Regions from separate parts of the Shewanella sp. GutCb genome, predicted to be linked through region 1. Evidence: predicted binding sites of a transcription regulator. Region 1 holds the regulator's gene; each other region holds the start of a gene.
The links. The regulator sigma-54, encoded in region 1, starts transcription at its own class of promoters, with help from an activator protein. The targets are predictions, from matches to a motif close to GTTGGCACGNNNNTNGNNT.
Positions count from the first base shown of each region.

Region 2: the regulator sigma-54 is predicted to act here: its motif matches at 2,145-2,163, upstream of CXF86_RS21195 (formate dehydrogenase accessory sulfurtransferase FdhD).
Region 3: the regulator sigma-54 is predicted to act here: its motif matches at 1,701-1,719, upstream of CXF86_RS03340 (P-II family nitrogen regulator).
Region 4: the regulator sigma-54 is predicted to act here: its motif matches at 1,844-1,862, upstream of flgF (flagellar basal-body rod protein FlgF).

Region 1 is NZ_PJBL01000020.1:47,293-52,186, forward strand. It holds gene rapZ (RNase adapter RapZ) at 1-803, opposite strand, end outside; gene ptsN (PTS IIA-like nitrogen regulatory protein PtsN) at 1,272-1,715, opposite strand; gene hpf (ribosome hibernation promoting factor) at 1,718-2,005, opposite strand; gene CXF86_RS12065 (RNA polymerase factor sigma-54) at 2,036-3,547, opposite strand; gene lptB (LPS export ABC transporter ATP-binding protein) at 3,685-4,416, opposite strand; gene lptA (lipopolysaccharide transport periplasmic protein LptA) at 4,413-4,894, opposite strand, start outside.
Region 2 is NZ_PJBL01000105.1:238,261-243,154, reverse strand. It holds gene CXF86_RS21205 (nuclear transport factor 2 family protein) at 1-315, shown strand, start outside; gene CXF86_RS21200 (helix-turn-helix transcriptional regulator) at 324-1,229, opposite strand; gene CXF86_RS21195 (formate dehydrogenase accessory sulfurtransferase FdhD) at 1,275-2,102, opposite strand; gene CXF86_RS21190 (DUF3305 domain-containing protein) at 2,396-2,866, shown strand; gene CXF86_RS21185 (DUF3306 domain-containing protein) at 2,863-3,486, shown strand; gene CXF86_RS21180 (4Fe-4S binding protein) at 3,631-4,894, shown strand, end outside.
Region 3 is NZ_PJBL01000003.1:18,333-23,226, forward strand. It holds gene CXF86_RS03335 (ammonium transporter) at 55-1,305, opposite strand; gene CXF86_RS03340 (P-II family nitrogen regulator) at 1,321-1,659, opposite strand; gene CXF86_RS03345 (isochorismatase family protein) at 1,920-2,462, shown strand; gene nrfA (ammonia-forming nitrite reductase cytochrome c552 subunit) at 2,556-3,959, opposite strand; gene narQ (nitrate/nitrite two-component system sensor histidine kinase NarQ) at 4,204-4,894, shown strand, end outside.
Region 4 is NZ_PJBL01000004.1:63,720-68,613, reverse strand. It holds gene flgD (flagellar hook assembly protein FlgD) at 1-249, shown strand, start outside; gene flgE (flagellar hook protein FlgE) at 324-1,700, shown strand; gene flgF (flagellar basal-body rod protein FlgF) at 1,899-2,642, shown strand; gene flgG (flagellar basal-body rod protein FlgG) at 2,653-3,441, shown strand; gene flgH (flagellar basal body L-ring protein FlgH) at 3,532-4,206, shown strand; gene CXF86_RS05050 (flagellar basal body P-ring protein FlgI) at 4,335-4,894, shown strand, end outside.

The sequences.
Region 1 (4,894 bases):
CCTTTTTTGAAGTGTTCAGCGAGTCGTTCTGTGACATAAACAGAGCGATGCTGGCCACCAGTACAACCAATAGCGATAGTGAGGTAGCTGCGGTTGTTACGTTCTAAATCGGGTAACCAAGTCTCCAATAAATTCTCGATCTGCCAGATAAACTTATTGACTGTAGGGTGCAGATTTAAAAACTCTTGCACGGGTTTATCGAGCCCTGTCATGGGTCTGAGATCCGGCTCCCAATGTGGATTTGGAAGAAATCGAACGTCAAACATAAAATCAGCTTCAGTTGGCATGCCATGTTTAAACCCAAAAGACTCAAACTTGATCATCAGCTCTTTATCGACGTTGCCTAATAAGATCTCACGTACTTGGTCATTGAGATCGTAAATATTGAGGGTAGAAGTATCAATATAATGGTCAACGATCTTAGCGAGCGGTTCCAACTGGCGCCCTTCAAGCTGAATTGCTTCTTTTAATGAAATGTTTGCATGAGACAAAGGGTGCAGACGACGAGTTTCGTTGTAGCGCTTGAGGAGCACTTCATCGCTAGAGTTTAAAAAGAAGCTCAATAACTCCACGCCTTCTGGCAAATTGGTCAGATGCTTAATCCATTCGTTCTCTTTTTCTGGCATGTTGCGGATATCAACACTAATAGCGACTAACTCTGAGTTACCAGAAAGTTGTTCAAGCAGGGTGCCCATCATTGGCAATGGTAGATTATCGACACAATAATAGCCGAGATCTTCTAGCATTCTTAACAGTACTGATTTGCCTGAGCCGGAACGACCAGAGACTAGAACGAGTTTCATCTTTTCACTACCTAATAAAAGTTAGAATTAATGTTTTATAAATGTATACGGGGTGTACAAGATTATAGATTAACTTTTTTCTGGCTTAAAGCAATAGCTTAGGCTAGTTGGTAATAATAAATAATATTGCTGTAATAAATGCCTAGGTCGTTAAATCTTACTGCTTGTATATCGGTAATCTCTAGCGACTTACGGACTTGAGTCCGTCGAGATAGTTGCACTTTTAGGTTTGTTTTTACCGCAGTTTATACATTATTTTGGCGAGGTGGGACGATACGGAGGCAATGCAGTTTAATTATTCTCCACAAATAGCCTATAACACGGCAACAATAGCTTAGGAACACTGGTTTAAGTGTTTCTAAGCTATTCCTACAAGAGTGTGTAAGCGTTTCTCTTTGCTCATGTCTTGTACTTCTTGAACATCAAAAAATGCGTAAAAACTAAGCTCGACAGATCAGAGACCTCTCACTATTGAGTGATTAAGTCATATAACTCAGATTCACTCTTACTTTTTCTCAACTGCTTCACGATCGCTTTGTCGTTAAGCTTTTCTGCCATTGAAGACAGCGTCGCGAGATGTTGCTCACATTGATCTGCGGGCACTAACAGGGCAAATAATATATCAACCGGTTGCTTATCTATCGAGTCAAAAGATATCGGTGTTTCACATTTGATTAATATGCCCAATGGATGGTCAATATTAGCCAATCTCCCGTGAGGGATTGCTATACCGTTGCCTATACCTGTGCTACCCATTTTTTCGCGAGCCAACAGGCTTTCGAAAATCTCTTGTGAAGAAAGGGTAGGGTACTGGGCAGCGGCAATATCGCTGATGAGTTCCAGTACTTTTTTCTTACTGCCCGGAGTGGCACAGGTAGTGCATTCCGGCTGCAGGATGGTACATAGTTCCATCGTTAGTGTTTGGTCAGCTTCTCTTTGTGTTTAATAACCTGACGATCTAATTTGTCGATCAGGGAGTCGATTGCGGCGTACATGTCCGCATGTTCCGAAGTGGCAAAAACTTCACCTTTTTTCAGGTGAATTCGTGCTTCGGCAATCTGTTGCATTTTTTCAACATTCAATATGACGTGCACATTATTGATCTGATCGAAATGACGTTCAAGCTTTGTAAATTTTTCTTCAACATAACTGCGCAGTGACGCAGTGATTTCAATGTGATGCCCAGTAAGGTTAATTTGCATAGAAAGATTCCTCCAAGTGTCTAATTTTAGTTATAAACTCTTGCGTTGGTTTGAGGGCGGGATCATCATTGCTTCGCGGTATTTCGCGATGGTACGTCGAGCAACTTTAATCCCCTGTTCTGCCAACAGTTGCGCCATTTTGCTATCGCTTAATGGTTTCTGTTGGTTTTCAGCTGCGACTAACTTCTTAATAAACGCTCTAATTGCTGTTGATGAGCACTCTCCACCGTCGTCGGTTCCGACATGACTAGAGAAGAAATACTTTAACTCGAAAATACCTCTAGGGGTATGCATATACTTTTGTGTGGTCACCCTTGAGATAGTGGATTCATGCATCTCTACGGCTTCAGCAATGTCGTTGAGTACCATAGGTTTCATGGCTTCATCACCATATTCGAAAAATCCCTGTTGGAACTTCACAATACAGTTGGAGACTTTTAGGAGGGTCTCATTACGACTCTCAATGCTTTTAATAAACCATTTAGCTTCTTGTAAGTGACTACGAATAAATTGGCCATCTGCTTGATTTTTTTGGCTACGAGCCATCGAAGCATAGTGTTGATTGACGTTGATTTTTGGCATGTAGTCGGGGTTGAGTTCAACCACCCAACGGCCTTTCTTTTTTGTCACTGAAACGTCGGGGATCACATATTCGTCTTTACTTCGCGTGACTGCCAGGCCCGGTCTTGGGTTCAAGGTTTGAATAAGCGTGATAGCATCACGCAGGTCATCCTCTTTGAGCTTAGTCTTACGCATCAATTGCCTAAAATCACGTCCAGCAATCAAATCTAAGTAATCTTTAATGAGCAGGCGAGCATTGTCTATATGGGGTGTTGTTTCTGCATATTGAGCTAATTGGATAAGCAGACATTCACTGAGATCTCTGGCTGCGACGCCGATAGGGTCGAAATGCTGCACGCGTTTGAGTACGGCTTCCACTTCGTCTATCTCGATCTCTGGATCGCCCATTGCTTCAAGAATATCTTCACAATTCTGAGTAAGGTAACCTCGCTCATCAACCGCATCAATAATGGCGGTGGCAATCGCTAGGTCATTATCAGAAAAAGGCGTTAGATTTTTCTGCCATTCAAGATGTTCGTATAAACCTTCAGTGGTTTCGCCTTGGAATGGCATATCATCATCGCGCATTCCGCCGGAGCTTGAATTCGAAGACACGGTATAGACTTCATCCCAAGTAGTATCCATTGGGAGTTCATCTGGCATTGAATCTTGCGTTAATGCATCAGAGGTGTCTACCGCAGCGCTATCCTGCTGTGGATCAACATCTGTGTTACTGCTGTATTCATTGTCGCTATCCGACTCTGAATAGCTGTCAGAGTCACTGGTGGTTCTATCTTCGTTGCTGATAGGCTCGCCATCGGATTGCTCTTCATCTAATTCAAGCAGTGGATTAGAGTCTAATGCTTGCTGGATCTCTTGCTGCAGCTCTAAAGAGGACAATTGCAAAAGGCGAATAGCCTGCTGTAATTGTGGAGTCATAGTTAGCTGCTGACCCATTTTGAGCTGGAGTGACGCTTTCATCTTACCGCTATTCCCTACACTGTAATTAAACGTTGAAGCTCGGTGATTTGACGAAGAGAGCTTAAAGAGTCAACACTTTGATTGTATTCATATACTTAGCTAATGCTATACAATTAAACCCGCATACTGTGGGTTAACTATAGCCTGAATTGTTCACCTAAGTACACTGCTCGAACCTGCTGATTATCTAATATCTCGGCAGGTGTGCCTTCTGCAATCAAATTTCCGTGACTTACGATATAGGCATGTTCACAAACGTCCAATGTTTCACGCACATTGTGGTCTGTGATCAACACCCCTAAGCCACGGCTTTTTAACTGTTCAATAATCTTTTTAATATCGATAACCGATATTGGATCAACGCCGGCAAAAGGTTCATCGAGTAGAATAAACTTTGGGTTGGCTGCCAGTGCTCGAGCAATTTCAACTCTGCGGCGTTCACCACCTGATAACGCCATGCCTTGGCTATCGCGGATATGGGTGATGTGAAACTCTTCGAGTAGGTGTTCAAGTTGCTCTTCACGCTGCTCGTTATTGATATCTTTGCGAGTCTGTAATACTGCCATGATATTGTCACGCACTGAGAGCTTTCTAAAGATGCTTGCCTCTTGTGGCAAGTAGCCAATGCCTTTACGTGCTCGGAGATGCATTGGGTCTAAGGTTAAATCATCGTCATCGATTAAGATCTGACCCTTGTCGCTCTGAACTAAACCAACAACCATATAAAATGTTGTGGTTTTACCTGCACCATTAGGACCCAATAACCCAACAATTTGCCCTGTTTTGACCGTTAAACTCACATCTTGAACAACGGCTCGGCTCTTATAACTTTTCGCTAAATTGCGTACGGTCAGCGTTTTTTGGGTCATTGCTGTTCCTGCTTTTTAATGGGTGCGGCTGGGGTTTCAGGCGTCTCTTCTTGATAAGCTTCAGGCTGAATGATAGTGATCACGCGATCATTACCTTTACCTGTACTTTCTGCGACTAATTTTTGTAGTCCGATATTGTACTTGATGCGGTTACCCGTGACTTGGCTGCCCTCTTGCTCCAAGGTTGCATTACCTAACAAGGTTAAGGTTCTTGTTGCCAACTCATAACGGATCTCTTTCGCACTTGCCATCGCCGGGCGGCCATCTTCCATCATTTGGGTATATGTCGCAGGATTACCCGTAGCCACGAGTATTTTTCCTGAGCTCGCTTCTTTAGAGAACACCCGTAATTCATCAGCCTTCATTTTAATTGAACCCTGAGTTACTTCTACAGGACCAAAAAAGATCACCTGATTATTTTTTATATCAGCTTCTTGGCTGGCAGCAGCAATTTTAACTTCTTGCTTTAAGTCATCGA
Region 2 (4,894 bases), on a different contig from region 1:
GAGGTGAGAGCATCTCGGGGGGAGCTAGAACGTCTAATTAGTGATGACTTTATGGAGTTTACCGCAACGGGTTGTCGTTTTGGTAAAGCGGAAGTACTCGCTCGATTACCGGATGAACGCGCCCCGTATATTGAAACCAGCCATTTTGAAGTGCGAGAGCTCAAAGCTGGGTTATGTCAGGTCTTTTATCGCGCTAAGCTAAAAAAAGCTGGTAATAACATCACCAGCTTTTCTATGCGAAGCTCTATTTGGCGTAACCACCAAGAGGTTTGGCAAATGGTGTTTCACCAGGGCACACCCTGTAAACCATTTTGACAGTGGGCTTATTGTCCATTCCAAAGGAGTTTGCCACAATCCGTTAAGTCATACCCACCGAGTGTTGCTGCTAATTGCTTTGTTTGTGGCTCGGCCAGTAAATTGAATAAACGTTGCAGCTGACGTCTGAAGTAAATGCCTTGTGGCATAACAAAATCAAAAGACTCTGTTACCAATGGCACAAAGCTTAAACCACTTTCAAGTGCTACAGATTGACAACCGAAACCGATATCCGCATCACTTCTGGCAATATAACCCGCAAGTTCTCGCTCGCTTTGTGCCACTAAACTTGAGTTTAATTGCTCAAACGCAGCGCCTTGCTTCATTAACCATTGCTCTAAGTGCTGTTGACTGCCAGCACCAGCCTGACGTGCAACCCAGCGCCAAGACTGTTGGGATATTTTGTCCAGTTCTTGGCAACGGTGATGCATATCGGGGCGCATCATTAAGCCTTGTTTACGGGTATAACCATGCACCATCACCCATTGCTGGTGGTTTGCGTAACCTTGCAGTAAAGCAGGGTGACGGATTGCACGCTCTTCAACGCTGCCCCAATGTAAAGTACATACATCAGCATAACCACGAGATAATAGATCTAGCCCCAGACGGGAGCCCGTGGAGCTATAACTGATGAGCTCACTTTTACCGACCTGCGACATCATGCGAGCGACCAACATCGACAGTAAAGGGTCATCACTGCCAGTGATATGCATACGATCTGATAGCATACCGCTGTGGCAAGAGTCCATAATCCAACGGTCAATTAATATTTTAGGAAAGAGCCATTTACCAGTAATTTTAGTCGCAGGGAGAATACGATCATTCGCCATTGAGTAGACTTTTTTCTCATTGAGATCAAGATACTCCGAGACCTGTCTAGCACTCATGTAGATCAGTTCTGTTGGCTCAGTCATTTTCTGTCCTTGTGGCGCAAAATCGTTTGGTCATCATTTGGCAGGTTAAATAGCATCAAATTCAATGTTTTCAGCACCATTATAAACTAAAAAGTGGCGACCTTTAGCGCGAGCTATCATAGTAATCCCCATTTGTTGCGCTAACTCTAACCCCATTTGCGTGGCGCCACTTCGAGAAAGCAGAACGGGTATGCCCATCTTGGCAACTTTAATCACCATTTCTGAGGTTAAGCGCCCAGTGGTATAAAATAATTTGTTGTGTCCGAAATCATGATTAAGCCACATTTCACCAGCAAGTGTATCCACCGCGTTGTGACGACCGACATCTTCAACAAAACCTTTTATCTGGTCGCCTTGGCATAAACCGCAACCGTGCACGGCGCCGGCATTCTTATAAGTTTCGTTATAGGCACTTATATTATTAAGTAAGCTATAAATTGTACTTTGTTTAATTTGTGGTGTTGTCAGATTGATGTCATCGAGGCCAGCCATAAAACTGCCGTATACCGTCCCTTGGCCACAACCTGAAGTGACTGTTTTCTCCGATAGTTTTTCATCTAAATCTTCGATTGTCTCACTGGTAATAATCGCGGCTGAGCTCACATCCCAATCGACAATGACAGATTCGAGCTTGCTCAGGTCAGAAATAAAGCCCTGATTCTTGAGATAACCTAACGCAAGAGCTTCTGCTCTGGCACCTAATGTCATCAAGGTTACTATCGGACGCCAGTTTAAATAAACAGTGAGTGGGCGTTCGCAAGCAATAAATTTATCCACTTTTTCGCCCTTCTCATTAATTGCTGTCACTGCAATTGTCAGGGGGACTTCGGTGTTAGTTTTGATTAAAGTTGGGTTGCTCTTGTTTGCTGTCATATAGCCCATCATCAGTTAAGAGAATTAAATGCGTCTAATACTAAGCAATATCTGTACCTAACTTTATAAGAGATAAAGTTAGTGGCAGATCACATTTATTAGCTATCAGTCGCCCTTTTATGTCCTATTGCAGATTGCTATTTGGACAAAATGTCCTAGTCTTGGATGATATTAGTTGATCCAGTTCAAACTATTTTGCCCAAACTGTGTGGCACATAAATTGCTTTGTTAGATAAGTATCTATTTAGTTGGTCTGTCATTTAGGCAGCCATCTCAGGCAAGACGGAGACTGAATGCAACATACCGAAAGCCAATGGCCAATGTACGTTTCTCTTAAAAAGATTGAGACACAAGTCGGAAGATGGACCTCAGTACAGTGGGAAGTCGATCAAATCCTTCCTGCTACCCACGCCGCACCAGAAGGTGCCACTCTCGTCTTGCTAGAACTGCATAAAGACGAACGCGGTAGTTACCGTATCAATATCGACATGGATAACGCTATGTTATACATCGTTTGTGATGAAAACCATGACGGTGACTGGATCCCCGCAGCCCTATCAGCTGATCAAAATGTTGCAGCAAGCTGCCTAGAAGGCGATACCCCGGTGCTTAATATTCTGATGCCACCCGCTATCGCGTGTTGGATTGAAGCGTTTATTACTCGTCATGGTGAAGTCGAAATCAAGGCTCATCGCCGCGCGAAACATGTTAACCGACGCAAGAATGAAGGTCCAAGTACCAATCATTTAGCGGGTAACTCATGAGTGGTTTACTGTCACGTTGGAACTTGCGTCGACAGAAAGTAGAGCAGGAAGCTGATATAGAGGTGTCTGAAGCCGTTGAGGAACAATCGGTAACAGCTGAACTCGCACCGTCAGAGACGTTAACCACAGCAGAAAGTACTGATGCTGAGGTCATTGAGTCTGGCGAAGAAGCACTGCTCACTGCGGAAGACCTTCCAGATCCAGAAAAGATTGAAGTTGGTGGCAGTTTTGCCAGCTTTATGGGCGCCAACGTAGACCCTGCTGCTAAATCTGCTGCACTAAAAGCCCTTTGGAAACAGCCTCATTTTAGTGAAATTGATGGGCTGCTTGAATATGCATTGGACTACAGTAATCAACCTAAGTTGTCGGCTGAAGTATCGGCTGAATTGGCAAAGAAAGTATTCCGTCATGTCGTTGAAGAAAAAGATGATGAGGAGGAGAACGAAATTGAAACAGTTTCAGAGCTTGAGTCAGATGAGATGACCGACGCTGAAAATACTGTTGAAACTGAAGTTGTTAGCGATACTAAACAGGTATCGGACATTTTGGACGTTGATGATGACGAATTAGCCCAAAATGAACCAGAGCACCCAGACGCCATAACAAACAAAGTTGTTTAACGTCAGTATAGAGTGTTTTTAATTCCACAATATTGGTATGTGAATTGCTGTACTTAGGGTAAAGCTGGCGTTAATGATAGACGCATTAAATAAACAGCAACTTATAAGTATAGAAGCAGCCAAAGAACTGTTCAGGAACGCAATGTGAGCAATCGTGAAACACAAGTTGGACTCAAAGAGGTTCGACAACAGGTTCTTGCTGGGACCCAGGTTATTCAAAATCTAATCCCACCGACCGTGAGTTATACCACCGAGGGCAATGTGCTCGTTATCGGGCCAGAAGACTTGGCGCGTCTAGCAGCCGACAAATTGTCCCACATGGGTAAGTGTGCCATTTTGGCAAACGAAGCCATCACTAGCCAAGACGAAGCACATCTAGAGCTCGTCATGACTTCAGCTGAAGATGTTGAGAGCTATTACAACAAGCTTATCGAGATAAAAGGTTTCCTTGGTCAATTCCAAGTTAAAGTTGAACATGAAGAGGGTAGTGCGGATTTAAGTGTTGTTGCTATTCGTAAAGCGCATTTCGACTTGATTCTTGATTTGAGCATGAGTCCTTGTATTAACCTTGAAATGCTACCGCCTGGCTATTTTTATGTTGGCCAAGATCAAGTCAAACTAGCTGAAGCAATTGAGCAGTTACCCGATCTAATCGGCGAGTTCGACAAGCCGCGTTATATCAAAGTTAATAGCGACATCTGCGCACATAATCGTAATGGTAATGAAGGTTGTACTCGTTGCTTGAATTTCTGCCCCGCAGATGCGATTGCCAGTGTTGAGAAAAAAATCGAAATCGATCCATACCTCTGCCACGGTGCGGGTAGTTGTACGAATGCGTGCCCAACAGGCGCGATTAGTTATGACCTTCCGACTCCGCAATCTATGCATACCTATCTGAATCAACTGGTGACTCGTTTTCGCTCGAAAGCGCAAATAGCACCTGTCGTGTTGTTCCATGATATTGGTAAAGGTGCAGAACTGGTCACTGACCAATTAGCGGGCGATATTATCCCTGTTGAATTGGAAGAGATAACAGTCGCTAGTGTTGATCACTGGATGTCGTCTCTTGCCTGGGGCGCTCGTCAAATCTTGATCCTTAACACTGATGCTACAGCGCCTACACTAACTCAAATGCTGAAGGGTGAACTGGCGTTAGCCAACGACATTCTCGATGAGATGGGGCAACCACGTCGTATTAGCTTAATCAGCGAACATCACTTAACGGAAGCGGGTGCAGATGAGTTATCTGAACTGCTGACTACCAGCGCAAGCTGGCCAGTTATAGTACCTGCAGAATTTGTGGCTACAACCAAGCGTGAAACGATCTATGAGGCTATCGACCATCTCAATAACCAAGCGGCATCAGTCGACACTTGCCTGTCTCAAAGTAACATCCCTTATGGCCGTG
Region 3 (4,894 bases), on a different contig from region 1:
CTCAAATAAAAAAGCAGGGCATAAGCCCTGCTTGTTAGCAATATCGTCACTGCATTAGTTAGCACTTTTCACTGAGACAAATTCAGGATACGCATCAATGCCGCAATCTGATGCATCCATGCCGTTATATTCTTCCTCTTCTGTCACGCGGATCCCCATCGTCACTTTGAGTCCAAACCAAACAACTGAAGAGGCCGCAAATACCCAACCAAATATCACTGCAGCACCATAAAGTTGAGTGCCAAAAGACGCATCGGCATTAGACACTGGCACCAATATTAACCCGAGGAGTCCGGCCACACCATGGACAGAGATTGCCCCAACGGGATCATCAATTTTGATTCGGTCAAATGCAACAATCGAGAATATAACCACGCCGCCAGCCACAAGACCAATCACACCTGCCATCGCTAAAGAAGGTGATAAAGGGTCAGCGGTAATCGCCACAAGCCCTGCTAATGCCCCATTTAAGATCATAGTTAAATCGGCTTTACCCCAAACCAATCGACATACAATCAAAGCAGAAAGCGCACCAAACGCCGCAGCAGAGTTGGTATTAACAAATATTTTGGCCACCGCGCTAGCATTTTCAACATCCGAGACTAAAAGCTGTGAACCACCGTTAAAACCAAACCAACCCATCCACAAGATGAACATACCCAATGTCGCCATCGGTAAGTTAGAACCCGGGATCGGGTTTACTTGTCCGTTAGCGCCATATTTTCCCTTTCTTGCACCTAACAATAGCACCCCAGAAACTGCCGCTGCAGCACCGGCCATATGTACAATACCGCTGCCCGCAAAGTCAACAAAGCCAGCTTCAGATAAGAATCCACCACCCCAGGTCCAGTAACCCTCAACAGGGTATATCACCGCCGTCATAAACACTGAAAATGCCAAAAATGCCCATAACTTCATCCGTTCAGCAACGGCACCAGACACAATCGACATTGCCGTTGCAACGAACACCACTTGGAAAAAGAAGTCGGACTCAAGCGCATGATCTGCTCCATCAGCTTGTGATCCAATCAATGACCCCAGCGAGGGTAACCAACCACCTTCAGCATTATCAACGTACATAATGTTGTAACCAACGATTAGATACATGACACAGGCTATTGAATACAAGCAGACGTTTTTAGTTAAAATTTCAGTGGTATTTTTTGAACGAACGAGGCCTGCTTCTAACATCGCAAATCCGGCGGCCATCCACATCACTAGCGCACCAGAGATAAGAAAATAAAACGTATCAAGGGCAAAGCGAAGCTCAGTGACCGTTAATCCTAGTTTGGTTAATTCATCCATTTGTCCAATCCCCCTTTAAAGTGCTTCGTTGTCGAGTTCACCAGTTCGTATTCTGGTTGCTTGTTCTAGGTTGGTAACAAATATCTTGCCATCACCAATTTTACCTGTACGCGCAGCACTCGTTATCGCCTCAACTAGCATCTCCACGTTTTCAGCTTTAGTCGCAATTTCAAGCTTCACCTTAGGTAAGAAATCAACCTGATACTCAGCACCTCGATAAAGTTCGGTATGGCCTTTTTGACGACCAAAGCCTTTTACTTCAGTCACCGTCATCCCCTCAATGCCTACATTGGCGATAGCTTCTCTTACATCATCTAACTTAAATGGCTTAATAATGGCACTGACCAATTTCATGGCGATCTCCTTGAAGACTATTTTTAATTCTAACAAAGACTCTTCAAGCATTAGGCCAACAAATCAAACGCCATAAAAACAAGGAGATAGAACAAACCAGGCATTGAAAAATGAATATAAACGCACCAAAAAAGTGCAGTTATTCAATAACTGCACGCTCATAAGGCAAAGATGTCGCAGCTTAGACTTATCGCCTATTGGTTAAAAGCGACTTTTGAGGTGTACTAGTAACCTTTGCAACAAGTACTAGGAACATTAAAATGTTGAAGCCAGAAGATTGCGTATTAGTCATTGTTGACGTGCAAGGGCAACTCGCACGAGTCATGCATCAAAGTGAAGAGTTACACCATAAATTAGCGCTATTAATTAAAGGCATTCAGTTATTCGACATTCCGATCCTATGGCTCGAGCAACTACCCGATAAATTGGGTGCCACTAGTGATGTATTAGCCACAGAGCTAATCAAAACCACGGAGCCAATTGCAAAACAACATTTTAGCGGCTGGCAATGTCCAAAGTTCAGGGCGAAATTGTCAGCAATGGGGCAAAAAAATATCCTTGTCGCAGGCATAGAAACCCATGTTTGCGTGTACCAAACCTGCATGGACCTATTAGATAATGCTTACCCGACTTACCTCGTTGTAGATGCAATGTCTTCGCGAGATCCTGTTAATAAAAAACTCGGAATAGAGATGATGCAAGCCCATGGTGCATTACAAACCAATGTAGAGTCATTGCTGTTTGAACTGCAACATGAAGCGATAGGGGAAAGGTTTAAGGCCTTACTGGCACTGATTAAGTAGACCGACATTAAGGTCAAACGAGTTAATTTAGAGCAAAAAAAAGCCCTCATCAACGAGGGCTTTTCTATATAGAGCTAGGTAGAAACAATAGACTTACTTGTAAGTTGCTTCGCGCTTTTCAGCTTCAGCTTCCCACTGTGGTACTAAAGTTTTCTTGAATTCAGCTTTATCAGCATTCATCTTCTTCATATCCATACCTAGAGCAGCTTGTGCTTTAGCTTTGGTTGAAGTGTCAGGGTAAACAATTGGTTGCTTAACACCTTTAACAGCAAGTAGTTGAGCTAGCTTGATACGAGCATCAGCCGCTTTGTCTACCGCAGTACCTAGTACACGAAGTGCTTCATCAGCTGCGTGAGCAGCAACACCGTGTGATGCAGTTGCATAGTCCCAGCGCCACTGTGAATGACGGATATCCATAAGGATAGGCTTCATTTCAGTTTCAGTTGCACCCGCATCCCAAGCAGCTTTTGCTTCGAAGTGAGCTTTCACTAGCTGAGCTTCAGCACGTGCTTTAAGATCAGCAACTTTATGCTTACGATCTTCAGTTAAGTTAACCATGAACTCTTTGCTTTGCTCGTGACAACTACCACAAGTTTCTTCAAAGCGATCGAATGGGTTACCTACTTTATGGTCAGTAAACTTACGACCTTTTTCGCTTTTCACTTTAGGCATGTGACAGTCAGTACAACTTACGTTGTTCTTACCGTGAACACCTAGCTGCCAAGTTTCATAACCTGGGTGCTGTGCTTTAAGCATTGGAGTCTTAGAAACAGCGTGAGTCCAGTCAGAGAACTCGATGTTGTCATAGTAGACTTCCATCTGTTCAACTGTTGTACCGTTATCCCAAGGGAATTTAACAAAGCCTTTCTTATCTTTGGTCTTCTCGAAGTAGTACTCAACGTGACACTGACCACAAACCATTGATTGCTTGTCTTTCTTAGACGCTTTATCAAATGGTGTGCCCAATGTTTCCATTGCGCGTTCAGCAAATGGACGAGACATACGTAACTTAGAAGAACCTTTTACGTGACAATCAGCACAGCCAAGAGCGTTAACAATTTCTGGACCGCCTTTAGACCATTTACCCGCAAAATATCCGTCTTCACCTTGCTCTTCGATCATGCGAGGTACATCTGGGCTCTTACAAGACCAACATGCCATTGGCATTGGACCGTCTTCAGCAGACTTAGGGGCACCGGTACGTAAGGTGTTTCTTAAGTCAGTGATTACATACATGTGACCACGTGGAGCGTTATAATCTTTAGCAAAACCATAACCAGCCCAAAGCACAACTAAACTTGGAACCTGCTCAAGCATATCAACAACTTCTTTACTTTCTGAAGTTTCATGCCAAGTTTCATATTGATTCTTGAACTTATCTTTGTACACTTCGTTACGTGGTTCAGTTTTGTCACTTGCGAATGCGCTACCAGCAATTAAACTTGCAGCAACCATTGCACTCAGTGCAAAAGCCTTTTTAGTTAATGTTCTCACCATCTCATCTCCATTTTACTTTATAATATTTATAGTATAGTCCCACCTATTCCAAGGTGAATTTAGCCTCTTGCACCTAACAAAAACATACCCCATTAGGGGTATCCTCCTTAAAACTTGCGTTAGATCAACTTGTAAACGTGTTGTTGCTCACACTTTGTGTTTTTAGTAACATATTGCAGTATGCAATAATTAATAAATGCTATTAATAAAATAGTTCATAACCCCAATAAATGAGAACTCTTGAATGAAAAAAGGCAGACTTACATCAGCGATATGGGGATTCATGTTAACGCTGATATTACTGTCCAGCGGACTGGCTATTTTTGCCATCGTTAACTTGTCCTATAGCTTAGGAGATGCCAGAGCGATTAATGCCTCCGGATCGCTGAGAATGCAAAGTTATCGACTTATGTTTTATGCCAATTCTGGCAGTGAATCGGCGGCAGAAAAAATTGAAGAATTTGAAAACACCCTCAATTCTCAAGCGCTTAAGGCAACGCTCGCTTGGTATACTCCACAAGACATGAAGGATAAGTACCTCACCGTCATCGATAAGTGGCAAATAATGCGTTATTACATTGAATCTGAGAACTCACGCCTGTATGCCGCTGCACTAAAAGACTTTGTCGATACCATTGATCTTTTCGTATTAGAAACTGAGCAACATGCCGCCTTTAAACTTAAGCTGCTGGCGATTAGTCAGATAGTCGGTTTGGGCATAATGCTGTTGATTGCCTTCGTCACGGTAAGGATTGCCAAACGTAAGGTTGTTAAACCATTGCAACAATTGATGCAGGCTGCCGATACAATTTCACAAGGCGACTTTAATGTAGTAATGCCTAAAACAGAGTATATCGAATTGAGTGCATTAAGCAGCGCTCTCGATAGTACAATAAAAAAACTGGCCAGCGTCTATCAAGGGTTAGAATCTCAAG
Region 4 (4,894 bases), on a different contig from region 1:
GGCAGTGCGGGCGGCAACGTTGAGGTGACTTGGGACGGTATGGGTAAAAATGGCGAGCCTGTTGCTGAAGGGAGTTACACCCTAAAAGTCACGGGTAAAGTTGATGGCAAGAGTGAAGAATTACCCGTTTCAACTTACGCTCACGTCACGAGCGTGTCGTTAGGGACAGCAGCTACCGGCGCTATTTTGAATTTGCGCGGCGTTGGCGGTATTAAGATTAGTGATGTATTAGCGGTGTCAGAATCGTAAACGCACGACAGATATTAATAAGAGAGGCAGATAAACCTCTCCTAAAACGAATTGAACAAGGATAGAGGTGAACTATGTCATTTAACATTGCTCTGAGCGGTATATCTGCTGCGCAAAAAGATCTCAATACAACCGCAAACAATATCGCTAACGTTAACACCACTGGTTTTAAAGAATCACGCGCTGAGTTTGCCGATGTTTACGCGACCTCTATTTTTGCTAATAGCAAAACAACCGTCGGTGGCGGTGTTGCAACCAGCCAGGTGGCGCAGCAGTTCCAGCAAGGTAGCTTACAATTTACCAATAACTCACTTGATATGGCGATTAACGGCGGTGGTTTCTTCGTCACTTCATCAGAAGTGGGCTCGCAGGATCATTCATTTACTCGTGCGGGTGCGTTTAAGTTTGACTCAAACAACTACATGGTTGATTCAGCAGGTAACTTTCTGCAAACCTTCCCGGTTGATAAAGATGGCAACTCAACATCAGTGAGTTTGACCACCACGCAGCCAGTCAAAATTCCGGATACGGCAGGTAGCCCAGTAAAAACTGAAAATATCGGTATGCAGATGAACTTGAATGCGGGAGATAAGACATTTAGTCCAGCAGATTTCAACCCCGATGACCCTGATACATTCAACAATTCAACGTCGGTCACCATGTATGATTCATTAGGTGAGCCACATGTTATGACAAGCTATTTTGTTCGCCCACCCAATGCGGCGCACACCGGTGAAAGTAACTGGGTTGCATTTTACGCAGTTGATGGCAAAAAAGTGAATGTCGACCCTGCTGCAGGCACTTATAATGTCGATACTAGTGGTGATGGTACGATAGATGGCACGGCAGATGCTGAAACGAAGGCTGATGCGGCTGGCAATACTTGGAAAGGCGCAGCAATCTCTTTTAACGATACGGGTGGATATGAGGGGAGTGATCCTGCAACCATTAAGACTGAAGCCCTCGGAGTTGGCGGCGCCAATATTCTCGGCGCTGGCGCTGATGGTACGCAAACATTAAACCTTAAGTTTAATCAACCGACTCAATATGCATCACCATTTGAAGTGACGGAATTAACCCAAGACGGTACTACAGTCGGTCGTTTAACTAACGTTGAAGTAGGGGCCGATGGCCTGGTCAACGCCAGTTATAGTAATGGTTCAACAGTGCCATTGGCACGGGTAGCATTAGTCCGCTTTGCCAACGAGCAAGGTTTATCACAAGCGGGTAATACCTCTTGGAAAGCGAGCATTGATTCTGGGCCAGCATTAGCGGGTGAGGCAAACAGTGGCACTTTTGGTGGCATTCGTTCTTCAGCACTAGAGCAATCTAACGTGGATTTGACCACCGAGTTGGTTGACCTTATCTCTGCTCAACGTAACTTCCAAGCTAACTCAAGAACGCTGGAAGTCAACAATACGCTACAACAAACCATACTGCAGATCCGATAATCATTAAGGTCTGTTAACGCGGTTTTTAGCCGCGTTATACGTTTACACGTTGCCGCCACGGCAACGTGTTTCCTCTTTTAGTCCCATTGTTTATATTCTTGCTGCAACTCCCTCTTTTTATATCCAATTGCAACACTTACATTTCTGGCACGATGCTTGCTATCTAATACGTTAGACGGAAGTTTGACGGAGCGTTAAGTGGACAAGTTACTCTATGTCGCCATGAGCGGCGCGAAACAGAATATGAATGCGTTGGCTATCAGTGCCAACAATTTGGCAAACGCCAGTACTGACGGATTTAAATCGGATTTCGCTCAGGCGCGTTCGATGCAAGCCTTTGGTGAAGGTTTGCCAACGCGCGTGTTCGCCATGACCGAAAACCCGTCAGCTGACTTTGCCAGTGGTCCGATGAAAACCACCGGTAGAAATCTAGATATTGCCGTAAAAGGTGATGGCTGGATTGCGGTTCAAGCCGCAGATGGTAGCGAAGCATACACTCGTTCAGGTAGCTTAAGCTTCGATACCACTGGCGTTTTACGCAATGATAGAGGCACGGCTGTGATGGGTGACAATGGCCCCATCGTGTTGCCACTGCCTATCGAAAAAATTGAAATATCGCAAGATGGCATTATCTCTGTCCGTCCATCGGGTGCCACCGCTGAGGTTATTGAAGAGGTGGGCCGTATTAAGTTGGTCAAGCCTGGTAATGAAAATATGATGCGTGGCCAAGATGGTTTATTCCGTCAAATATCGGGTCAAGTCGCCGCCGCAGATCCTAGCGTTGGGTTACTTAGCGGTGCTGTTGAAGGCAGCAACGTTAATGCAGTACATGAAATGGTATCGATGATTGACATACAACGTCAGTTTGAGATGCAGGTCAAGATGATGAAGACAGCAGAAGAAATCGATAAAGCTTCCGCCTCATTAATGCGCATAAGCTAGGAGAAAGACTATGCATCCCGCTTTATGGATAAGTAAGACTGGTTTAGACGCTCAGCAAACTGACATTGCTGTAATTTCAAACAACGTGGCCAACGCCAGCACCATTGGTTTTAAAAAGAGCCGTGCCGTTTTTGAAGATCTGCTCTATCAAAACGTGAATCAAGCGGGTGGTATTAGTGCGTCAAATACCAAATTGCCCAATGGTTTGAACATCGGCGCCGGTACTAAAGTGGTGGCGACTCAAAAAGTCTTTACCCAAGGCAACATGCTGACGACCGATAACTCGTTAGACTTGATGGTCGAAGGTCCTGGTTTTTTCGAAGTGCAGATGCCAGACGGCACTGCGGCTTATACTCGCACCGGTCAATTTAGCTTGGATGACACAGGACAAATTGTAACGCCAGGTTCGGGTTATGTGGTGCAACCTGCCATTACCATCCCTGATGATGCCAGCAGTATTACGGTATCGGCTGAAGGCGAAGTGTCGGTTAAAACCCCTGGTAATGCTGAAAACCAAGTGGTTGGCCAGCTTTCAATGTCTGACTTTATTAACCCTGCAGGCCTGGATCCTATGGGGCAAAACCTTTATATGGAAACCGGAGCCAGCGGCACGCCTATCCAAGGTACGGCATCCCTTGATGGGATGGGCGCTATTCGCCAAGGCGCATTAGAAACCTCAAACGTTAACGTAACAGAAGAGCTGGTGAACCTGATTGAAAGTCAGCGGATCTACGAGATGAACTCCAAGGTTATCTCTGCGGTTGATCAGATGTTGTCGTACGTGAACCAGAATTTGTAAGCGTAAAATCAGTTTAAGTGGCTTATTCGCCACTGTTAATTTCAACGTATATGGCACTCAATATGCCTTAAATGTGAAGAGAGTTTTTGTATGAGTCGTTACTGGATGTTAATCGTTATTGCTGCGCTTTCAGGTTGTAGTTCAACCAATGGAAAGCCGATTGCTGACGATCCGTATTACGCACCGGTTTACCCTGAAGCGCCGCCAACAAAAATTGCCGCAACCGGGTCTATGTATCAAGACAGCCAAGCCTCAAGCCTTTATTCAGACATTAAGGCATTGAAAGTGGGCGATATTATTACCGTAATACTGATGGAATCGACTCAAGCTAAAAAGAGTGCCAATAACGAAATTAAAAAAGGTACTGATCTGTCTCTTGACCCGATTTATGCCGGCGGCGGTAACGTTACCATCGGGGGTAAACCCATCGATTTACGTTATAAAGACAGCATGAACACTAAGCGAGAATCAGACGCTGACCAAAGCAACAGCTTGTCGGGCAGTATTTCTGCAAACGTGATGAAAGTACTCAATAACGGCAACTTAGTTATTCGTGGTGAGAAGTGGATAAGCATTAATAACGGCGATGAGTTTGTGCGTATTACTGGCATTGTGCGTGCACAAGACATTCGTCCTGATAACACTATCGACTCGCCGCGAGTGGCAAATGCGCGTATCCAATACAGCGGAACGGGTACGTTTGCCGAAGTACAAAAAGTGGGATGGCTCAGTTCATTCTTTATGGGGAGCTGGTGGCCATTTTAGGTCGTCATTGATAACTCATAACAACAATAATAAGCCAAGGTGCCGCGCGGACTGCGACATTTAACCGCCTGTGAGGGCAGCTGTGGAGCGGCAATAAGCTCGCTTACATTAGCTAAGGACTTTTCATGATGAAAATAAAACTGGCATTACTTTGTGCGATATTAGTGATTGCCTCACCGGTACAGGCGCAGCGCATTAAAGATATAGCCAATGTCCAAGGGGTACGAAGTAACCAATTGATTGGTTATGGCTTAGTGGTTGGCTTACCTGGCACCGGCGAAAAGACACGCTATACCGAGCAAACATTTAAAACCATGTTGAAGAACTTTGGTATTAATTTGCCGGATAATTTCAGACCTAAAATTAAAAACATCGCCGTGGTTGCGGTGAGTGCCAACATGCCACCCTTTATCAAACCGGGGCAGACCTTAGACATTGCAGTGTCAAGTTTAGGTGAAGCTAAGAGTTTACGTGGCGGCATGCTACTACAGACCTTCCTTAGAGGGATCGATGGTAATGTGTATGCGATTGCGCAGGGCAGCATGGTTGTGAGTGGCTTTAGTGCTGAGGGGCTCGATGGTTCTAAAGTTATCCAAAATACCCCCACCGTTGGCCGTATTCCTAATGGCGCGATTATTGAACGTACGGTTGCTACGCCATTTTCGACAGGTGATTACCTCACCTTTAA